Regions from separate parts of the Kosakonia radicincitans DSM 16656 genome, predicted to be linked through region 2. Evidence: predicted binding sites of a transcription regulator. Region 2 holds the regulator's gene; each other region holds the start of a gene.
The links. Region 2 encodes PurR, which represses purine synthesis genes. Its sites were predicted from a motif close to CANGCAAACGTTTGCNTG; they were not measured.

Region 1: the regulator PurR is predicted to act here: its motif matches at 2,542-2,559, upstream of pyrC (dihydroorotase).
Region 3: the regulator PurR is predicted to act here: its motif matches at 3,148-3,165, upstream of purE (5-(carboxyamino)imidazole ribonucleotide mutase).

What each region holds. Positions count from the first base shown of each region.
Region 1 covers NZ_CP018016.1:3,393,374-3,400,964, forward strand. The annotation lists gene mdtH (multidrug efflux MFS transporter MdtH) at 1-1,102, shown strand, start outside; gene grxB (glutaredoxin 2) at 1,168-1,815, shown strand; gene Y71_RS16330 (lipoprotein) at 1,937-2,497, shown strand; gene pyrC (dihydroorotase) at 2,613-3,656, shown strand; gene dinI (DNA damage-inducible protein I) at 3,731-3,976, shown strand; gene bssS (biofilm formation regulator BssS) at 4,252-4,506, shown strand; gene solA (N-methyl-L-tryptophan oxidase) at 4,625-5,743, shown strand; gene Y71_RS16355 (YceO family protein) at 5,794-5,907, shown strand; gene Y71_RS16360 (cytochrome b) at 6,167-6,733, shown strand; gene Y71_RS16365 (YceI family protein) at 6,735-7,310, shown strand; gene trhO (oxygen-dependent tRNA uridine(34) hydroxylase TrhO) at 7,346-7,591, opposite strand, start outside.
Region 2 covers NZ_CP018016.1:3,121,736-3,129,326, reverse strand. The annotation lists gene cfa (cyclopropane fatty acyl phospholipid synthase) at 1-572, opposite strand, end outside; gene punC (purine nucleoside transporter PunC) at 871-2,070, opposite strand; gene punR (DNA-binding transcriptional activator PunR) at 2,181-3,092, shown strand; gene purR (HTH-type transcriptional repressor PurR) at 3,112-4,137, opposite strand; gene cydH (cytochrome bd-I oxidase subunit CydH) at 4,437-4,526, shown strand; gene Y71_RS14930 (MFS transporter) at 4,691-5,860, shown strand; gene sodB (superoxide dismutase [Fe]) at 5,891-6,472, opposite strand; gene Y71_RS14920 (C40 family peptidase) at 6,596-7,429, opposite strand.
Region 3 covers NZ_CP018016.1:4,236,598-4,244,188, reverse strand. The annotation lists gene mnmH (tRNA 2-selenouridine(34) synthase MnmH) at 1-517, opposite strand, end outside; gene Y71_RS30125 (hypothetical protein) at 856-1,404, shown strand; gene purK (5-(carboxyamino)imidazole ribonucleotide synthase) at 1,503-2,570, opposite strand; gene purE (5-(carboxyamino)imidazole ribonucleotide mutase) at 2,567-3,076, opposite strand; gene lpxH (UDP-2,3-diacylglucosamine diphosphatase) at 3,206-3,928, opposite strand; gene ppiB (peptidylprolyl isomerase B) at 3,931-4,425, opposite strand; gene cysS (cysteine--tRNA ligase) at 4,599-5,984, shown strand; gene Y71_RS20400 (metal-dependent hydrolase) at 6,117-6,638, opposite strand; gene malI (Mal regulon transcriptional regulator MalI) at 6,867-7,591, opposite strand, start outside.

The DNA of each region.
Region 1 (7,591 bases), 270 kb from region 2:
TTTTGTTGATCAGCTCGGCTGGGCGGCGTTGATGGTCGGTATTGCGCTCGGCCTGCGGCAATTTATTCAGCAGGGTTTGGGCATTTTCGGCGGCGCAATTGCCGACCGCTTTGGTGCCAAACCGCTGATCGTCACCGGCATGTTGATGCGTGCGGGCGGTTTCGTCGCGATGGGCGTGGCGCACGAACCCTGGCTGCTGTGGCTCTCCTGCATTCTTTCCGGACTGGGCGGTACACTGTTCGATCCGCCGCGTTCCGCGCTGGTGGTCAAACTTGTGCGCCCCAACCAGCGCAGCCGCTTTTTCTCTATCCTGATGATGCAGGACAGCGCCGGCGCGGTTGTCGGCGCATTGCTCGGTAGCTGGCTGTTGCAATATGACTTTCGTCTGGTGTGTGCCGCCGGTGCGCTAATGTTCGTGCTCTGCGCCGCGTTCAACGCCTGGCTGTTACCGGCGTGGAAACTCTCTACGGTAAAAGCCCCGGTGCGCGAAGGGTTGGCACGCGTGCTGCGCGACAAACGGTTCGTCACCTACGTCCTGACGCTGACAGGTTACTATATGCTGGCGGTACAGGTGATGCTGATGCTGCCGATCATGGTCAACGATATTGCCGGTTCACCGGCGGCAGTGAAGTGGATGTACGCCATCGAAGCCTGCTTGTCGCTGACGTTGCTCTACCCTATCGCCCGCTGGAGTGAAAAACGCTTTCGTCTTGAACAGCGTCTGATGGCCGGGCTGCTGGTGATGTCATTTAGTCTGCTGCCGATCGGAATGGTGGGGACGTTGCAGCAACTGTTTACGCTTATCTGCACATTCTATATCGGCTCAATTATTGCCGAACCTGCGCGGGAAACCTTAAGCGCGCAGCTAGCTGATGCCCGTGCGCGCGGCAGTTATATGGGTTTCAGTCGCCTGGGGCTGGCATTTGGCGGCGCGCTTGGTTACGCCGGTGGTGGGTGGTTGTTTGATGCCGGCAAAGCCTTCAACCAGCCGGAATTGCCGTGGATGATGCTCGGCCTGATCGGGCTGATGACCTCAATGGCGCTGCTGTGGCAATTCGGCCATAAGCGCATTCGCCCGCGGATGCTCGAACCTGGCGCCTGATTTGCGCCATGCAATGCTCTCTTCCATACTGGTCTTTAACGGATAAGCCAGTATGGAGGAGAAACGTGAAACTCTACATTTACGACCACTGCCCTTTCTGCATCAAAGCCCGCATGATTTTCGGCCTTAAAAATCTTCCTGTAGAACTCAACATTCTGCTTAGTGACGACGAGGCCACGCCAACTAAAATGATTGGCCAGAAGATGGCGCCCATCCTGCAAAAAGACGACAGCCGTTATCTGCCGGAGAGTATGGATATTGTGCACTATGTCGATAAACTTGACGGCAAACCGCTACTCACCGGTAAACGAAACCCGAAGCTGGAAGAGTGGCTGCGCAAGGTTAACGGCTATGTGAATAAATTGCTGATACCCCGCTTTGCGAAATCCGCCTTCGACGAGTTTTCCACACCGCAGGCGCGCGCCTGGTTTGTCGCGAAGAAAGAGGCGGCGATCGGCAATTTCGATGAACATCTCGCCCACTCTGCCGGACTGGTGAAAAATATCAGCGACGATCTGCGCGCACTGGACAAGCTTATTGTCAAACCGAATGCGGTCAACGGCGAGCTCTCCGAAGACGATATTCATCTTTTCCCGCTGCTGCGTAACCTTACTCTTGTCGCCGGAATTAACTGGCCGAGCCGGGTGGCGGACTACCGCGATAATATGGCCAAGCAGACCCAGGTTAACCTGCTTTCATCAATGGCTATTTAGCGAACTCACGGCGGAAACGTAAGTTTCCGCCAGCCATTCAGCTTTTTCCGCTAGCCTTTGTACCTCGCCTGACGCATCCTACGCACCGGCTTTGACGCTTTCGGAATCACGTTGAGGAATTATGAAGAAGATCTTTTTTGCCGCTGCCTTACTGCTGAGCGGCGTGCTGGTGGGCTGTAACCAACTGACCCAATATTCCATCAGCGAACAGGAAATTAACCAGGCGCTGCAAAAACGCAACGATTTTGCGAAAGATATTGGCCTGCCTGGCGTGGCTGATGCGCACATTGTGCTGAACAACCTGGCATCGGAAATTGGTCGTGAAGAGCCGAACAAAGTGACGCTGACCGGCGATGCCAACCTGGATATGACCTCCCTTTTCGGTAACCAGAAAGCGGTCATCAAGCTGAAACTGAAGGCGTTGCCGGTGTTTGATAAAGAGAAAGGCGCTATTTACTTGCAGGAGATGGAAGTGGTGAAAGCCGACGTGCAGCCAGAAAAAATGCAAACAGTGCTGCAAACGTTGATGCCCTACCTGAACCAGTCGCTGCGCAACTACTTTAATCAGCGTCCGGCTTATGTGCTGAAAGAGGACAGTAGCAAAGGTGAAGCGCTGGCGAAGAAATACGCCAAAGGCATTGAGGTGAAACCGGGCGAAATTATTATTCCCCTCACCGACTGAGTCCAGGGCGCCGCGAGCGCCCTTTTTTTCAGGAAAAAGATGCAAACGAAAACGTTTCCGCTTATCCTTAGTGCCCGGCAAAAAACACCTGATTCTCACCAGCCGGAGCACTCCAATGACACAATCCCAGGTTTTGAAAATCCGCCGTCCTGACGACTGGCACGTCCACCTGCGTGATGGCGATATGTTAAAAACCGTGGTGCCGTGGACCAGTGAAACCTACGCCCGCGCCATTGTCATGCCCAATCTCGCTCCTCCTGTGACAACCGTGGATGCTGCGCGCGCGTACCGCCAGCGCATTCTTGATGCCGTGCCTGCCGGGCATGATTTCACCCCGCTAATGACCTGCTATCTGACCGACAGCCTGAGCGCAGATGAAGTGGAACGTGGGTTTAACGAAAACGTCTTTACGGCGGCAAAACTTTATCCCGCCAATGCCACCACCAACTCCAGCCACGGCGTCACCAGCATTGATGCCATAATGCCGGTGCTGGAGCGCATGGAAAAACTGGGCATGCCGCTGCTGGTGCATGGCGAAGTGACCCACGCGGATATCGATATCTTCGATCGCGAAGCGCGCTTTATTGAAACGGTGATGGAGCCGCTGCGCCAGCGCCTGCCGGGGTTAAAAGTGGTGTTTGAGCATATCACCACCAAAGACGCGGCAGATTATGTGCGCGAGGGTAACGAGCGCCTGGCGGCCACCATTACGCCACAGCATTTGATGTTTAACCGTAACCATATGCTGGTTGGCGGTGTGCGTCCGCATCTCTACTGTTTGCCTATCCTTAAGCGCAATATCCACCAGCAGGCGCTGCGAGAGTTGGTCGCCAGTGGATTTGAACGCGCTTTTCTCGGTACTGATTCTGCACCGCACGCGCGGCACCGGAAAGAAGCAAGCTGTGGTTGTGCCGGTTGCTTCAATGCGCCAACCGCGCTCGGTAGCTACGCCACCGTGTTTGAAGAGATGAACGCCTTGCAGCATTTTGAAGCGTTCTGCTCGTCGAACGGACCGCGCTTCTACGGACTGCCGCTCAATGAGGGCTTTATTGAACTGGAACGCATCGAAAGCGTTGTACCAGAGAGCATTGCCCTGACGGACGATACGCTGGTGCCGTTCCTCGCGGGTGAAACCGTTCGCTGGCGCGTTAAGCAGTAAAAATTTTACTGCCCCCTGTTGTAAAGATACTTTATTAACTGTATATATATACAGTAAACACACAGGGGGCTATTATGCGCATTGAAGTGACTATCGCCAAAACCACACCCTTACCGCCAGGTGCTATCGATGCGCTGGCGGGCGAATTATCCCGTCGGCTCAATAATTACTATCCCGAACACGATAACAAAATCACCGTTCGCTACGCGGCGGCTAATAACCTGTCGGTGCTTGGTGGCGCAAAAGAAGATAAAGATCGCATAAGTGAAATTTTGCAGGAAACCTGGGAAAGCGCCGACGACTGGTTTATCAACGACTAATTTCTCTTTAAGTTTGTTCTTATTGCCGGGTCGCCCCGGCTTTTTTGTCTGTTTTTTACGCCATTCATTAATTCCACAGTTCTTTAGTAAAAATATGTGCTTAAGGTTTCGTTTTCTTATTCAAAAAAATCAAACAGCCTAAAAAACATGTTGCAGAGTGTTTATTTATTCGATCATCACCCCCATCTGTTGATATACTAAAGAGGCTTCAAATAAAACACGCATTGAACCTCGAAAGTCGTTGTCTAAATAAACACGCTAATATGGGGGTTATGATGGTAAAGAATAATGAAGTCATCCAGACCCATCCACTGGTCGGATGGGACATCAGTACCGTGGATAGTTACGATGCCCTGATGCTCCGGTTACACTACCAGACCCCAAACAGAGCCGCTCAGGAAGAGACTGAAGTCGGCCAGACGTTATGGTTAACGACAGATGTCGCCCGCCAGTTTATATCGATTCTCGAGGCGGGTATTGCCAAGATTGAATCAGGCGATTACCAACAAGATGAGTACCGCAGGCATTAGTCTTAATGCTGACCTTCATCCCAACAGGCACCCTTCAGGGTGCCTTAATTATTTCTGCCCTTGTATAACGCCGCCAGGTTAATTACCCTCCTGAACACGCTTTTTCCTGGAGAACACCATGAAATATGACCTGATTATTATCGGCAGCGGATCTGTCGGCGCAGCTACCGGCTATTACGCCACCCGCGCCGGGCTAAATGTCCTGATGACCGATTCCCATCTTCCTCCACACCAGCAAGGCAGCCATCATGGCGATACGCGTTTGATTCGCCACGCGTATGGCGAGGGTGAAAAATATGTTCCGCTGGTGCTGCGTGCCCAACAGTTGTGGGATCAATTAGCCCACGAAAGCGGTGAGGCGGTGTTCGAACGGACCGGCGTGATCAACCTCGGACCGGCTGATTCCGAATTTCTCGCCAATGTCGCCCACAGTGCTAAGCAGTGGGATCTGGCGGTAGAAAAACTGGATGCGCCTTCACTGATGGCCCGCTGGCCAGAAATCACCGTGCCGGAAGACTATATCGGTCTGTTCGAAGCCGATTCTGGCGTGCTAAGGAGCGAACTGGCGGTAAAAACCTGGATCAGTCTCGCCCAGCAAGCCGGTTGCGCACAACTGTTTAACTGCCCGGTTACCGCGCTGCGTCATGACCCTGAAGGCGTGACCATCGAAACAGCGGAAGGCGAGTTCGTCGGCAAGAAAGTGTTGATTAGCGCAGGTACCTGGGTGCGTCAGTTAATTCCAACGCTTCCGGTACAACCCGTACGCAAGGTTTTCGCCTGGTTCCAGGCAGACGGCCGCTACAGCAGCAAAAATCACTTCCCAGCCTTCACCGGTGAAATGCCGAATGGCGATCAATATTACGGCTTCCCCGCCGAAGATAACGCGCTGAAGATCGGTCGTCATAACGGCGGCCAGCTCATCGACGAGGCGCGACAGCGTACACCTTTTGGCAATGAAGCGGGAGACGGTTCGGAGTGCTTCGGTTTTCTGCGACAGTTTCTGCCGGGAATCGGCGGTTGCCTTTATGGCGCTTCATGTACCTACGATAACTCGCCGGATGAAGATTTTATTATTGATACTTTGCCGGAACATCCGGACACGCTGATTATCACCGGACTGAGCGGACATGGATTTAAATTCGCGCCAGTGCTCGGCGAAATCGCCAGTGAGTTTGCACAGGGTAAACGCAGCGATTTCGATTTGACACCTTTTTCCCTGTCACGCTTTACCCGATAATCCGTCGGCGGCCTTATTTGTGGCCGCCTTTATTTTTCTACGGAGAGATCATGCGTCGTTTATTCAACTTCCTTATTAATAACGTGCGTGAGCATTTGATGTTATATATTGCGCTGTGGCTTCTCGTTGCGCTGATCGACCTTATTTATATTGTATGGTCCTGACCATAAATACTGACAAAAGCTGACATTTATTTAAAAAAATAAAATTAAAACAATTTCTCTGAACAACAGCAACCTCACAAACCCTGCCATTAACCGCCAGACTTACCTTCCATCCTCTAATCACCTGAACATTCAAAGCAAAAATCATTCAAAAAATATGATATAGAAAAATTAATTATTTAATTGATTAATTTTCAGTTGCAATATGTATCCGCTCCCGCCATTTTAAATTAACCGTTCATTAACCAGATTCACAATTATGCAATTTCGCAACTCATCCGCCCGCTATGGCGCTATTTCCGTTGCTCTTCACTGGCTGATGGCAATAGCCGTTTATGGCATGTTTGCGCTGGGATTATGGATGGTCACGCTCAGCTATTATGATGGCTGGTACCATCAGGCACCGGAACTGCATAAAAGCATCGGCATTCTGTTGATGTTAGGGCTGGTGGTGCGCATTGTCTGGCGGCATATGTCACCGCCCCCTTCTCCACTTTCCAGTTATTCGCGCCTGACGCGAGCAAGCGCCGTACTGGCTCATATTGCACTCTATGTGTTGCTGTTTGGTATTCTCATCAGCGGTTATTTAATCTCCACCGCGGATGGCAAACCGATCAACGTATTTGGCCTGTTTAACGTGCCTGCGACACTTACCGACGCCGGTTCGCAGGCGGATCTCGCAGGTACTGTTCATTTATGGCTGGCATGGAGCGTGGTCGTGCTCTCGGTATTGCACGGCCTGGCCGCCTTAAAACACCATTTCATCGATAAAGACGCCACTCTCAAGCGCATGCTGGGAAAATCGTCGCCTGACTCTGGAGCATAATATGAAGAAAATCCTGCCGGGACTCGCTCTCGCCTCGCTACTCTTTGCTAGCGGCACTGCCGTAGCCGCAGATTATAAAATCGATAAAGAGGGGCAACACGCTTTCGTTAACTTCCGCATCCAGCATCTTGGATACAGTTGGTTATACGGTACGTTTAAAGATTTCGACGGTACATTTACCTTCGACGAAGCCAACCCGGCCGCCGATAAAGTGAATGTGACGATCAACACTAACAGCCTGGATACCAATCATGCTGAACGTGATAAGCATCTGCGCAGTGCGGAATTTTTGAATGTGGCGAAATTCCCGCAGGCGACGTTCAGCTCTACTGAAGTGAAGAAAACGGCTGATGGATTGGATATCACCGGCAATCTGACGCTGAATGGCGTGACCAAGCCGGTGGTGCTGGCGGCAAAACTCATCGGTGAGGGCAAAGATCCGTGGGGCGGCGTACGTGCAGGTTTTGAAGCTTCCGGCAAAATTGCGCTGAAAGATTTCAATATTACGACCGATCTTGGGCCAGCATCGCAGGATGTGGAGCTGATTATTTCCGTCGAAGGTGTACAGCAGAAGTAAATGAGCAGGAGAGGGTTTCCCCTCTCCTGTTTGCGTTATTCTGGATCCGGAATACCCAGTTTCGTGTTCAGACGTCCGCGTGATTTGTTGAAGATTTTATTGCCATTCTCACGTCCGGCGCGGCGTTTACGCTGCTCTTCTTCCGGCAATTTGCTCTCTTCCTGACACAATTCGCTGCAACAACCTTCATATTTCTCCGCACAAGCCGGGCACTGAATAAACAGCAAATGGCAACCGTCATTGCGACAGTTGCTATGCGAGTCGCACGGCGCACCACACTG
Region 2 (7,591 bases):
ACGCCGTAATTCTGTGCCATAAATTGTGCCAGCCCGCCCCATCCGCAGCCGATATCCAGCACGCGCATACCGGGTTTCAGCTTCAGTTTTTCACCAATAAGCTTTAATTTCGCCCGTTGTGCGTCGTCGAGATTTTCTGCGTCTTTCCAGTAGGCGCAAGAGTATTGCATCTGCGGATCCAGCATGCGGGTAAACAGATCATTACCAAGGTCGTAATGCTCTTTACCGACAATCCAGGCCCGTTTTTTACTTTGCAGATTAAATAATCTTGCTCCGGCAATGCGGAGTGTGTCTTTGAAATGGTGCGGAAGCTGTTTTTCCAGTCCGGCACGCAGCACTTTGGTGAAGAAGATATCCAGACGATCGCATTCCCACCAACCGTCCATATAACTTTCACCTAGCCCGAGCGAACCTTCCTGTAAAACGCGTTTAAAAAAATCCGGGTTTTTCACCTGGATATCTGAAGCAGCGGGACCGTTAACGCGGATACCTGCGCGGCTCAGTAACTCGTTTGCTATACGGAACCAATTATCATCCCGTACGCCAACTTCTTCTATACACGATGAACTCATAACTTCTCCATCACTCGTAGTGATCTGAACCTTCAAACAGCGTAGTCGCTTTTTCGGGCTTGTGAGAAATCTCACGGTTTTCGCCGTGAGGCTGATATCCGACGTAGAACAGAGGAAGGGAGATGACCCTTGCCGAAAGGCCGTCCCTGGAATGGCGGGCACAATCCGGTGCCCGTTACTACATAATATTTATCGTATTTATTAAAAACCGAAAATTAGTATAGGCCTCAATATCAGGTGATTCAACTTAAAGCTGTTAGCAAACTAATCACTTAACTATTGATAGTCGCTAACATAATCATCCGTGCGAAGAGGAGGGGACAGCCTCATCTTTTACCGTTTCAGTATTACGCTGGTGTTGCTGGCGATAGCCAAACGCGGCCAGCAGCACCATCGCCACCATTACAGTGGTGGTGGTAAACAGCGGTGTGGCAATCAGCCCTGATACCACCAGGCTTGCCAGGAAACACAACCCGAGTTGCAACGTATTTTGCAGCGCGGCTGCGCGGCCAGTCGCCTGGGGAAACGGGCGTAACGCCTGTGCTACCACAACAGGATAGATGGCGCCGTTGGCCATTGCCATAAAACAGAACGGGATCAGCAGTGCGGTCAGTGATGTCTGCGGCAGCAAACCCACAATCCAGGTGGCAATCACGCTTAATCCAAAGGCGCTCAGCAGCCACGGAAGCAGGCGCGAACCCTGCCATTTTTGCAAGGCAGCGCGGCAACCATAACCGCCAATCAGGAAGGCAATGGTCTGCGGTACGTAACTCAGACCAATTACTGACGGACCATAACCCATTTCGTGCAAAATGAACGGCGAACCGGTCAGCCAGGCAAAAAAACTGGCCGAGCAGGCAGCGTAGATGATGACATTGCCGCGATATGCTTTATTGCGCAGCAGATCGTAAAAGGTCAGCGGCTGTTCATGCAGCGCAGCAGGCTGGGCGGGCGCTTTCAACCGCCAGGCAGGCACCATCAGCACCAGAGTTATTGCCAGCAGAGTGGCAAAAATCGCCTGCCAGGAGAAGTGCGCCAGCATCCAGGCACCCAGCAGGGGGGCCAGCGCAGGCGTCAGGCCCACCAGCGGCATAATGGTCGCGAAGATACGGTTAACGCGGTGTGCCGGATAGTGGTCAGTGACCAGCGCCTGCCAGCTAACCGTAGCGGCGCAAACGCCGATTGCCTGTACGAAACGCAGCGCAAGTAACAGGCTGGCGTCCCGTACCCACAATGTTCCCAGACAGCCAAGTGCGAAAATAGTCAGCCCGCTCAACAAAATAGGTCTGCGGCCATAGCGATCCGACAAGGGGCCCCATACCAGTTGTGCGACAGCAAAGCCTGCCAGAAACAAACTCAGCGTGGCGCTGACGATGGCCGGGGAGGTTTGCAAATCTTGTTGTATCGCGCTAAACGCGGGCAGGTACATATCGGTGGCTAAAAAGCCCAGCACGCTTAATCCCGCGAGCCAGACTAAAAATCCTTTTCCAGGTTGCATTTGAGTTCTCATCTTGTTGCTTCTTCAGGGCTGTCGAGTGTAAGGAGTGCTTTCCTGCTTGTGAAACGCTAATATTTGCGCAGTGGTTTCAAAATTTTTGCAGGCAGATTATGTGGTCAGAATATTCACTCGAAGTGGTTGATGCTGTTGCGCGCAACGGCAGTTTCAGCGGTGCCGCCCAGGAGCTGCACCGCGTACCTTCAGCGGTGAGCTATACGGTGCGCCAACTCGAAGAGTGGCTGGCAGTTCCGTTATTTGAACGCCGTCATCGGGATGTGGAGTTAACGCCCGCCGGAAGCTGGTTTTTAAAAGAGGGGCGATCTGTTATCAAAAAAATGCAGATCACCCGCCAGCAGTGCCAACAGATCGCCAACGGCTGGCGCGGCCAACTGGCGATTGCCGTGGATAACATTGTGAAACCGGCACGAACACGGCAACTGATCGTCGATTTCTACCGACATTTTAACGATGTCGAGTTACAGGTTTACCAGGAGGTGTTCAACGGTGTCTGGGATGCGCTGGCAGATGGCCGCGTTGAGGTGGCGATTGGCGCGACCCAGGCGATCCCGGTCGGTGGACGGTACGCGTTTCGTGATATGGGCATGCTGAGCTGGAAATGCGTGGTCTCCAGCCGCCATCCGCTGGCATCAATGCCCGGCCCGCTAAGCGATGAAACGTTGCGCAACTGGCCTTCGTTGATCCAGGAAGATACGTCGCGCTCGTTGCCAAAACGTATTACCTGGCTGCTGGATAACCAGAAGCGGGTAATCGTGCCGGACTGGTCCGCTTCAGAAGCCTGCCTTTCTGCCGGGCTGTGTGTGGGGATGGTGCCCGCGCATTTCGCGCGTCCGCGGCTGGACAGCGGCGACTGGGTGGCGCTGGAACTGGAGAACCCGTTTCCGGATGCGGCCTGCTGCCTGACATGGCAACAAAATGACGCATCACCGGCGTTGAACTGGCTGCTGGAGTATCTGGGGGACAGTGAGACGCTGAACAGCGAATGGTTGCGGGAGCCGGAGTAGCGGCCCCCGCAGGGCGTGATTAACGGCGGTAGTCGCGGAACGGACCATCCGCCACCGAACGACGCTCGATCAGACGCGGATGGACTTCAATGGACTGCGACTCTTCGCGCTTGTTGACGATACGATCGAGCAACATGGTAAACGCCGTTTCGCCCAGCGAATCTTTCGGCTGATGGATGGTGGTCAGTGCGGGCGTAAAGTAGCGGGAATTACGCACATTGTCATAGCCGATCAGCGAAATATCCTGGGGAACGCGCAGCCCCATCTCATCCGCCGCGCAGAGCGCACCCATCGCCATAATATCGCCGCCGCAGAACACGGCAGTAGGGCGGTGGGACTGGTTGAGGATTTGCTGCATCGCCCGGTAACCCGATTCCGGTTCAAAGTCGCCCTGCACGATCCAGTTTTCCGGTACGGTAATGATCGCCTCTTCCATCGCTTTCATAAAACCGGCGAGGCGGCCTGCGCCGGTGTTGCGCTCCAGCGGGCCTGGAATGACGCCGATATCGCGATGTCCGCGCTCAATCAGATAGCGGCCAGCCATATAGCCGCCTTCAAAAGCATTATCAATGACCGAATCGGTAAAATCGGCTTTCGCCTCGCCCCAGTCCATCACCACCATTGGGATATTACGGTACTCTTCCAGCATGCTCAGCAGCGACTCCGGGTATTCGGAGCACATCACCAGCAGGCCATCGACACGTTTTTGCGCCATCATCGACAGGTAGGCGCGCTGTTTCTCAAGGCTGTTCCAGGCGTTGCCGAGGATCAAGGTGTAGCCTTTCTGGAAGCATTTTTTCTCTACGGCTTCGATGATCTCGGCAAAATAGGCGGCTTCGCTGCTTGTGGCCAGTAAACCGATCGATTTGGTGTGATTGACCTTCAGGCTACGTGCCACAGCGCTGGGGGAGTAATGTAACTCTTTAATCGCCGCCCATACGGCATTGCGAGTCTCTTCAGCGACGAAGCGCGTTTTGTTAATTACATGTGATACGGTTGTAGTGGAAACGTTTGCTCGTTTCGCGACGTCTTTAATCGTTGCCATCAGAAATCACTCCAGACCATATCATAAGCTCCTGATAATACTTAAGGTAAACGTTTGCCTTCCATCACCCTGAACCCCAGCAAAGTGAGTGCGGTACGCCGGGAAAAAGACACTAAACGTCAGGAGGGGAGTCAATGGCCGGTACGCTAATAAATTTAGCGTCGAATTTTGTCTTATCTTGAGCAAAAGGGGAAGCGCTAAAACATATCTCCTCCTAATTCCTGCAAGATTTTTATGATTATTTGTGCAAAAATGCGCAAACTCACTTTTTGTGGGGAAATGAAAATGGAGAAAAATTGATGAGCACCGATCTGAAGTATTCTTTGGTCACTACCGTCATTGTTCTGAGCCTGATTGTTTTCGGTGGGCTGACCGCCGCGCTGCATTGATCTGGCACGAGGGAGAGCCTTCTCCCTCGGCTTTCCCCGCCATTGTTATCACTTCTGCAATAATCTTTTGTCATTCTGCTAACTTCTGTTTTTTGTGATTGCTGTCATACTTTTGACTTCTGCGACAGTGTCTCCAACCGACACGGCTTTTTCGGAGTCAAACGATGAAAGTAAATTTCCCTCTGCTTGCCCTGGCGATTGGCGCCTTTGGGATAGGTACAACGGAGTTCTCCCCGATGGGATTGCTGCCCGTTATTGCCCGTGGCGTCGATGTTTCCATTCCGGCGGCGGGGATGTTGATTAGCGCTTATGCGATTGGCGTGATGGTGGGGGCGCCGCTGATGACGCTGCTGCTGTCGCACCGTGGCAGACGTAACGCGCTGATCTTCCTGATGGCGATCTTTACGCTGGGTAATGTGCTGTCGGCAATCGCGCCGGACTACACCACCTTAATGCTGGCGCGCATCGTTACCAGCCTCAACCACGGCGCCTTCTTTGGTCTGGGATCGGTTGTTGCCGCAAGCGTGGTGGCAAAAGAGAAACAAGCCAGCGCCGTCGCCACCATGTTTATGGGGCTGACTATCGCCAATATTGGCGGTGTGCCTGCTGCAACCTGGCTGGGTGAAACCATCGGCTGGCGCATGTCGTTTATGGCGACCGCCGTGCTGGGTCTGGTTGCCATGCTGAGCCTCTACTTTTCACTGCCTGGCGGCGGAACGGGCGAACGTCCGGATGTACGCAAAGAGTTGTCCGTGCTGGTTCGTCCACAGGTGCTGTCGGCACTGCTGACGACGGTGCTCGGCGCGGGCGCGATGTTCACGCTTTATACCTATATTTCGCCGGTGCTGCGCACCATTACTGATGCTACGCCGGTGTTTGTTACCGGGATGTTGGTGCTGATTGGCGTCGGTTTCTCGATTGGCAACTACCTTGGCGGCAAACTGGCGGATCGTTCGGTAACCGGTACGCTGAAAGGTTTTCTTATCCTGCTGATTGCCATCATGCTGGCTATTCCGTTCCTGGCCCGCAGCGAAGTAGGCGCGGCTATCAGCATGGTGGTCTGGGGCGCAGCGACCTTTGCTGTGGTTCCGCCGCTGCAAATGCGTGTAATGCGCGTCGCACATGAAGCGCCAGGACTCTCTTCTTCAGTGAACATTGGTGCCTTTAACCTCGGTAACGCACTCGGTGCGGCTGCGGGCGGCGCGGTGATCTCCGGCGGCCTGGGATATGATTTTGTCCCGGTGATGGGGGCGATTATTGCGGGGCTTGGGCTGATGGTGGTGCTGTTTTCCGGGCGCTCCCGGCCGGAACGAGCCTGTGCGGCAGTCGAGTAAAAAGAGGAGGGGCAATGCCCCTCCTTTGTTTTATGCGGCGAAATTCTTCGCCACGAAGGCCCAGTTGACCAGCGCCCAGAAGTGTTCAAGGTAGTTCGGACGGGCGTTGCGGTAGTCAATGTAATAAGCATGTTCCCAGACATCGACAGTCAGCAACGGTGTCGCATCCGTCGTCAGCGGGGTTCCCGCATTGGACGTTGAGACAATCGCCAACCCGCCATCCGCTTTTTTCACCAGCCATGTCCAGCCTGAACCAAAGTTCTTCACTGCGGCATCGGTAAACTGCGCTTTGAACTCCGCAAAGCCGCCAAAGGCTTTAGCAATCGCAGCGGCCAGTTCGCCAGTCGGCTCACCACCAGCGTGCGGCGCGAGGCAATTCCAGTAAAAGGTGTGGTTCCAGACCTGAGCGGCGTTATTGAACACGCCACCTTCGCTGTGCTTAACGATCTCTTCCAGCGTTTTGCCTTCGAAGGCGGTGCCTTTGATCAGGTTGTTGAGGTTAGTGACATAAGTCTGATGGTGCTTACCATAGTGATACTCCAGCGTTTCGGCTGAGATATGCGGCATCAGGGCGTCTTTTGCATACGGTAATGCAGGTAATTCGAACGACATTGCTACTCTCCTTCATTATTTTAATACACCCAATAACCCTATTGAGTGTGAGGCTTAGAGTAACAAATCGCGGGGACGGGAAAAAGAGAACATCGCCTGTCGCAATGACGACAGGCGATGGGATCAACGAATGGTTTTCGGCGTAACGACGCGGCGAGCGCCGACGTAATGGCGCTGCCAGTAGTCTTCGCTCAGGGAAGTGACCTGAATATCCTGGCCGCTGCGCGGAGACTGGATAAACTTGCCGTTACCAACGTACACACCAACGTGATCGGCGGTACCGCGACCCTGCGTGCGGAAGAATACCAGATCGCCGCTTTCCAGTTCCGCCACATTCACCGGCGACGCATCACGCAGGTGATACATTTCGTTGGCGGTGCGCGGAATGCGGAATTTCACCAAATCCTTATAGGCGTAATAGACCAGACCACTACAATCAAAACCGGTACTCGGCGAGGTGCCACCCCAGCGGTAAGGTTTACCAATCTGGTTCATTAGTTTCGACATCGCCGTTTTCTGGGCTTTCTGGATACGTACTTTATGTGCCTCAGCAATGGTCGTGGTTTTTTTGACTTTGACACAATGAGGCTTGCGGCCTTTGCGCGGCGTACTGCATTTTTCCGTCCAGGCGACTTCTGTAGTTTTTAACTGGCTGGTTTTGTTACGACGCGAGGTAATCTGACTGGCTTTGCTGCTGGTGGAAACTTTTTTCTTAGCCGGTGACTTCTTGTGTTCCGCTGTTTTTTTACTGGTGGTTTTTTCTGCCGTACTGCGACTGCTTTTCTTTGATGTTTTTTGTGATGTGGTTTTTTTCTTACGTTCGGATGCTTTCGCCAGATGCGATTTTTGCACGGCCGATGCTCGCGCCTGTTCAGAGGCGTTAGCCAATGGCGTGAAAGAAAGCGTGGTGAACAACAAAGCACAGAGCGTGATCGAAGCTTTTGGTATCCGCGCCACTGAGCAATCCCCTGTTAAGGCAAGCATATAATATGCCTGCGTATGGTTTTTCAAAACCCGTCGATTCTAATCCATAAAAAGCACAAAAGTTAATACTGTTTTTGCATCTATAACTTCGTTTCGTTAGCAAGCGCAAAAAAAAGCAGCAAAACGTTTCTATGA
Region 3 (7,591 bases), 1.1 Mb from region 2:
CGCGATGGCGGGCAAGCCCCTCCAGATCGATCCCGTTATGTCGGGATGCCACCAGTAGCGTTTTGCCGCTACCGGTACAGCCGCCAATCAGCAACAGCGGGCGCTGCAAACGCTGATGTATCGCCTCTATTGCTGCCTGACGCAGTGTTTTGTAGCCGCCGATGACCAGCGGGTAGTCAACTCCTCGCTCGCGTAACCACTGCTGTACGATGTGCGAACGCTGACCGCCGCGCGCGCAGCAGATATAGCCGCGTGGATTTTGCTTGCAGGCCTGGAGCCATGCCTGCATTCGTTGTTCCCGCAATTCGCCCTGAACCAAGTGGTGACCCAGACGCAACGCGGCCTCCGGTCCCGCTTTTTTGTAGCAGGTGCCGACGGCGGCGCGCTCGCTATCATTCATCAGCGGCAGGTTAATGGCGCCAGGCAGGGCACCTTGTTGAAACTCAATCGGTGCGCGGACATCAATAAGAGGAGTGGTATCACGCAGGATAGTCAGGTAATCCGTCGTGTCGTTCATGGGGCTTCCTTCTGCAAAACGCTGGCGGTAACCGCCGCGTGCAGATTTTACGCCCGAAGCTGCCGAGATCAATGGCGGGAGCTAATCGCTTTTTAATGTGTAACAGGATGCCCACACTATATCCCGGCACAGCGCCTATATTCGTCCTTTTATACTACAGCCCAGATTAATCTGTGTGATGTCAGACTGTCGACATAAACGGAATGGTTCGTTTGAGTTATCTTATTGGGATATGAGATTTAACTTATTATTTAATAACTCTTTAATTGTGGTTGGTTAATCGCCCGGTGCATTATTTTTAAGCCAGTTTCATTCGGTTAAATATACAAGGAGGAAGTATGTTTAAATGTTGGTTTACTGCACCGAAAAATAAAGGGTTTTCATCCTTTTACTTTTATCAGCCCGATACGAAAGAATTTTGTCGTATCCGTCTGGAACTCAATCGCCGTTCACGGGGGAGCGATGATGGCAGGACGTCAGTTTTTTATCACCCCTACAGAGTAGTGGGTTTTTCTACCAGAAAAGATCTTGATTGCAATAATCGACGACTATGGCATATCCAGAAAGCAAGAGAGGGCGATCGCTTAATTTATCAGGGAGATCTTTTACTCAATTCTGAACCAAATAGACATGAGAAATATATTTATGATAGTGCAAATACATATACAGGAATTCATAAAGGAAGCCCGGTGGTTCCTTTTGACGAGGCAATATTACCGCCCGGTGTCAGGAAATATCATTTGCTGAAATTAGCGAAAATTGCCGTTATGTGGAAAAAAGATATTTACCTGACACCCAAAAATGCCTCCCCCGAGCAGTTGGCAAATAAAATTCTGGCGGAGATTAATTTCCCGCAGATGATCTGTGATGTTGTGGCGCGAATCTGATATGTGTACAGGATGTTTACGAGAGCAGCTTGCTTCAAAGGAACGCGACAAGCGAAATTGAAAACGCTGGCGATGACCGCCAGCGTAGAGATCGAGGATTATTGCAGTTTTGACTGCGCCCAGGCGATGCCGCTGGCATATTCCGGCGGCAACAGCGGAACCAGCGCTTCCAGCGTGGCGCTCAGACGGGAGGTATCGCTGTCGTTGAGGTTCAGGTGACCCACCTTACGCCCCGGACGCACCTCTTTATCGTACCAGTGCAGATGCACCAGCGGCAGCTTAAGCCAGTCGTAATTGAGATCGCTGCCAATCAGGTTGATCATCACCGACGGGCTGTTGACTACCGGTGGCGGCAGTGGTAAATCCACTACCGCGCGCAGATGCAGTTCAAACTGACTGATTGAGGCACCGTTTTGCGTCCAGTGGCCGCTGTTGTGAACACGCGGCGCCAGCTCGTTAATCAGCAGCCCGGCCGGGGTGACAAAGCACTCCATCGCCATCACGCCGACGTAGTGCAACTCGTGCATGATTGCCGAGAGCATCTCTTCGGCCTGCTGCTGCAGTTCGGCATTGGCCTGCGGGAAAACCACGCTGGTACGCAAAATGCCGTCCTGATGCAGGTTGTGCGTCAGCGGATAAAACACTGTGCTGCCATCATGGCCGCGCGCGCCAACCAGTGACACTTCACCTGAAAAGTTGATGCCCTGCTCGACGATGCACTCGCCGTAGCACTCTTCCGGCAGTTGATCGGTATCGGCAGCCCGCAGACGCCACTGGCCGCGGCCGTCATAGCCGCCGACGCGGCGTTTGACGATGGCCAGCTCGCCCAGGCGCGAAAACACGCCCGGCCACTCGCTTTTCTCTGCCAGCAGTTGCCATGGCGCGGTGGCGAGTTGCAGCTTGTCAAAGAGTTGTTTTTGCGTCAGACGATCCGCAATCACCGGAAATACGTCGCGGTTTACAAACGCCGGATGACGCGCCAGTTCGCGGGTCAGCGCCGTTTCCGGCCAGCGTTCAATTTCTGCCGTGATCACGCTCTGCTGAAACGGCACCGCTTCCGGCGCTGCGTCCAGCCCGACCGGCCATACTGCAATGCTCAGCGGCTCGCCAGCCTGGCGCAGCATGCGGCCAAGCTGACCATTACCTAATACGCAGACCTGCTTCATGCCGCCCCCCGGGGATCCGGATTGTCCAGCACTTCATCGGTCTGGGTTTTGCGCCACTGCGCCAGACGCTGATGCAGTGCAGCATCATGCTGGGCGAGGATTTGCGCGGCCAGTAGCGCCGCGTTTGCTGCGCCAGCTTTGCCGATCGCCAGCGTACCAACAGGAATACCGCGCGGCATCTGGACGATAGAGTAGAGGCTATCGACGCCGCTCAGCGCGGCGCTTTGTACTGGTACACCCAGCACCGGCACCAGCGTTTTGGCCGCAATCATCCCTGGCAAATGCGCCGCGCCGCCAGCACCGGCGATAATCACCTGAAAACCGTTCTGCTCTGCGCTTTCGGCGAAGCTAAACAGTTTATCCGGAGTGCGGTGTGCGGAGACGATTTCAACATGGTGCGGGACGTTCAGGGTATCGAGGATTTCTGCGGCGAACTGCATGGTTGCCCAGTCGCTTTTCGATCCCATAACAATGGCGATGCGCGCCGGTTGGTTGCTTGAAGACATGCGTCTCAAAACTCCTGTGGGTGTACTTCAGACGACAAAAGAGGGCACAGAGAATAGCATGTAAAATGACGAAGGAAAACGGTTGCGTGGCGATGTTTTGCGCGTTTGCCGCGACGCGTGCGTTGCTAATCAGAAGGGAAAAAAGAGCAGTTCGACACCAGTTTCGCTGACGCGCACCATCGAACCTTCACTGTGCCAGGCACCTAAAACAGCCCGAAATGCGGGCGCGTTGTTCGCGGTGAGTTCATGTACTGCCGGGCGGTGCGTATGGCCATGGATCAGCCACTGAACGCGGTGCTTTTCCAGAGCGTCGATGACGGCTTGCGGATTTACGTCCATGATCTTAAGCGATTTACTGCTGTTAGCGGCTTTACTTCCGGCGCGCATTTTCGCGGCGACACGGCGGCGGATAAACAGCGGCAGGGCGAGAAACAGGGCTTGTATCCACGGCGTGTGGACTTTTTTGCGAAACGCCTGGTAACCGGCATCGTCGGTACACAGCGTATCGCCGTGCATGATCAGTATCTTACGGCCATACAGATCGAGCACTTGCGTTTCCGGCAGCAGTTGCATACCGCTTTGGCGGGCAAAGCGTTTGCCGAGCAGAAAATCACGGTTGCCGTGAATGAAGTAACAGGGTACGCCGCTTTCAACCAGCGATTTGATGGCGCTGGCGATTTGCTGGTGCAGCGGGTTGGGATCGTCATCGCCGATCCAGGCTTCAAACAGATCGCCCAGAATATAGAGCGCGTCCGCCTGGCGAGCCTCACCGGCTAAAAAACGCAGAAAACCGGCGGTGATCGCCGGTTCTTCTGTTTGCAGGTGCAAATCTGCAATAAAGAGTGTCGCCACGCTTACTCGCTGACGGTCACGTTTTCAATCACAACGTCTTCTTTCGGAACGTCCTGATGCATGCCGCTACGACCGGTGGAAACGCCTTTGATTTTGTCAACCACATCCATGCCTTCAACCACTTCGGCGAAGACACAGTAGCCCCAGCCTTGCAGGCTTTCGCCGCTGAAGTTCAGGAAGTCGTTGTCTGCCACGTTGATGAAGAACTGCGCAGTTGCGGAGTGCGGCGCCTGAGTGCGCGCCATTGCCAGCGTACCACGGCTGTTTTTCAGACCGTTGTTGGCTTCGTTTTTGATCGGATCTTTAGTGACTTTCTGATTCATGCCCGGTTCGAAGCCGCCGCCCTGAATCATGAAGCCGTTGATAACACGGTGGAAAATTGTGTTGTTATAGAAACCTTCACGGCAGTAGTCCAGGAAGTTTTTAACTGTTTCAGGCGCTTTATCGTCAAACGTCTTGATTACGATGTCGCCGTGATTAGTGTGGAAAGTAACCATTATTGCATCCTGTTCTGATAGTGTAGTGCGCAGACCCGCCAGTGGGTCAGAGATAGTCGCCTGTTATAGCATAACCGCGAGGTGGGATCACCTTGCAAAGTGTGCTGCTTCGGGTTTGAATTACGGGTAATATATGCGGTTTTCGTTCCACACACGTCCAAATGGAATCTTCGATGTTAAAAATCTTTAATACACTGACGCGCCAAAAAGAGGAATTCAAACCTATTCATGCCGGGGAAGTCGGCATGTACGTGTGTGGTATCACTGTTTACGATCTGTGTCATATCGGCCATGGTCGCACTTTTGTTGCCTTCGACGTGGTTGCACGTTATCTGCGTTTTCTCGGCTATAAGCTGAAGTATGTACGTAACATCACCGATATTGACGATAAAATCATTAAACGTGCGAATGAAAACGGCGAAAGCTTTGTTGCGCTGGTCGATCGTATGATCGTCGAGATGCATAAGGATTTTGACGCGCTCAATATTCTGCGCCCGGACAGCGAGCCGCGCGCGACGCACCATATCCACGAAATTATTGAAATCACCGAACGCCTGCTGGAACGCGGTCACGCTTATGTGGCTGACAACGGCGACGTGATGTTCTCGGTGCCGACGGATCCGACTTACGGCCAGCTTTCGCGCCAGGATCTGGATCAGTTGCAGGCGGGTGCGCGCGTGGAAGTCGCTGAAATCAAGCGCAACCCAATGGATTTCGTGTTGTGGAAAATGTCCAAGCCGGGCGAGCCGAGCTGGCAGTCGCCGTGGGGCGAAGGGCGTCCGGGCTGGCACATCGAGTGCTCGGCGATGAACTGCAAACAGCTCGGTTCACATTTCGACATTCACGGCGGCGGTTCTGATCTGATGTTCCCGCACCATGAAAACGAAATTGCGCAATCTACCTGCGCCCATGACGGCGAATACGTGAATTACTGGATGCACTCCGGAATGGTAATGGTTGACCGTGAAAAGATGTCCAAATCGCTGGGTAACTTCTTTACCGTGCGCGATGTGCTGAAGTATTACGACGCGGAAACCATCCGCTACTTCCTGATGTCCGGTCACTACCGCAGCCAGTTGAACTACAGCGAAGAGAACCTCAAGCAGGCACGCTCTGCGCTGGAGCGTCTCTACACCGCACTGCGCGGTACAGACAGCACTGTGCCGGCGGAAGGTGGCGAGGCGTTTGAAGCGCGTTTTGTGGAAGCAATGGATGATGATTTCAACACGCCGGAAGCCTACTCGGTGCTGTTCGACATGGCGCGTGAAGTGAACCGTCTGAAAACGGAAGATGCGCATGCGGCCAATGCGCTGGCGTCACATATGCGCAAGCTGGCGGGCGTACTTGGATTGCTGGAACAGGAGCCGGATGTTTTCCTGCAAAGCGGTGCGCAGGCGGATGACAGCGAAGTGGCTGAGATTGAACAACTGATCCAGCAGCGCCTTGATGCGCGTAAAGCGAAGGATTGGGCGGCAGCCGATGCGGCGCGTGACCGTCTCAATGAGATGGGCATTGTGCTGGAAGATGGTCCGCAGGGCACGACCTGGCGTCGTAAGTAAGAAAAAAGCGGCTTCGGCCGCTTTTTTTATCTCTGACGTATTTTTCTCTGCCATTCGGTAACGAGCGTGGGATGGCGCTGGCGCTTATCCGGCCTGCACAACGCCGGTTAACGCGAAAACCGCCATCCTCTACTAACGCCTGCGCCACCACAATAAACCCATCACTATCACACCTGGCAGCCACACCCACAGCAACTCAGAAATGATCACCTGGTGACCATACGGCGTGGTGTAGCGTGACAGAGCAAACGGTGCGACTTTAATCACCTGCCAGGGCGCAAAGAAGCGTTCATCTGACCACGGCCACAGCCAGCCGACGCCTTTACCGCCGGTGGTTATTGAATCCAGCAGGCTGTGCGATAACAGCGAAACCGTTAAAAATGCCCAGCAGCGCAGCAGGCTGGCTTTGAACCGTTTTCGCCCAAACCACGCGACCAGCAGCGGTACGACGAAAGCAAACAGCAGCGAGTGGGTAAATCCGCGATGACCAAAAACGTTGCCGTAGGCGACGCCGGATTTAAAGGCTAACACGTCGGCATCCGGCAGCATCGCCAGTGCAATCCCTGCCACTAATAACCCGCGCGGAATAACTTTATTACCCAGCCCTAAGCCCAGGCACAGAGGAACGGCAGCATGAGTAACGATCGTTGGCATGAGGTATGTCCCTGAATAAAAGCGAGATTATAGCCATTGCACGAACGGGAATGACTGCGTGCTTTTCCGAATCTACCCGTGATCGCATAAATTTTAGGGCGAATTTTCCTGCGGATGAAAAATGTCCACGCCAGTTTTCGCTGCGCTGAGGAAGCGATAAAAACCATCAGCCGATGGGCGGGCGCGTCATGAATAACGCTTCGATTTCCGCGATAACGCCGCGGTTAATTACGCTGACTCACGGGCGATAAGCTGCCCGGAGAGCGTAATGCGCTGGGTCTGTAATTCTGGTTCTTTCAGTTTGCGCAGCATCAGCCCGGCAGCCTGGCGCCCGGTCTCTTCACTGGCAGAAGAGACATAGGTGAACGAGGGCGAGGTGAGGTTGACGTGCAGCATATCCTCAAAGCCTATTAGCGCAACTTGTTGAGAGAGAAAGACATCCTTGCCGATGGTGCGCCCGGTGTGGTGAATGCCGGATATCGAGCCAATCATCGCCGCCGGGGAGTGGCAGAGCAGGGCGGTGATGGTGTTGTTATTTTCCAGCAACTGCCGGGTGGCGTAGCTTGCCGCCTGGGTGTCGTCGCTGCAATCCGGCGTTGAACCTTCGCGCAGCACCAGCCCATGCTGGCTCATTGCGCTGCGAAAACCCAGTAGCCGCTGCTGGCGAAGTAAATCGCCCTCAACGCCGCCAATATAGGCAATACTGCGGTGTCCGCGTTCAATCAGGTAGCGCGTCGCCAGGCTCGCCGCCTGCCGGTTATCACGCATCACTAAATCGCAGTTCTCGTTGAGCAGTGACTGTGAAACGACCACCAGCGGAAGGTGACACTGGCGGATCTGTTCAGGCAGCGAGGCGCTGCGCGTATCCGAGGCAAGATAAATCACGCCCGCCACGCCCTGTTGCTGGAAGGAGAGCAGGCAGCGTTCAAGATGTTCACCATCATTAAGCGGCT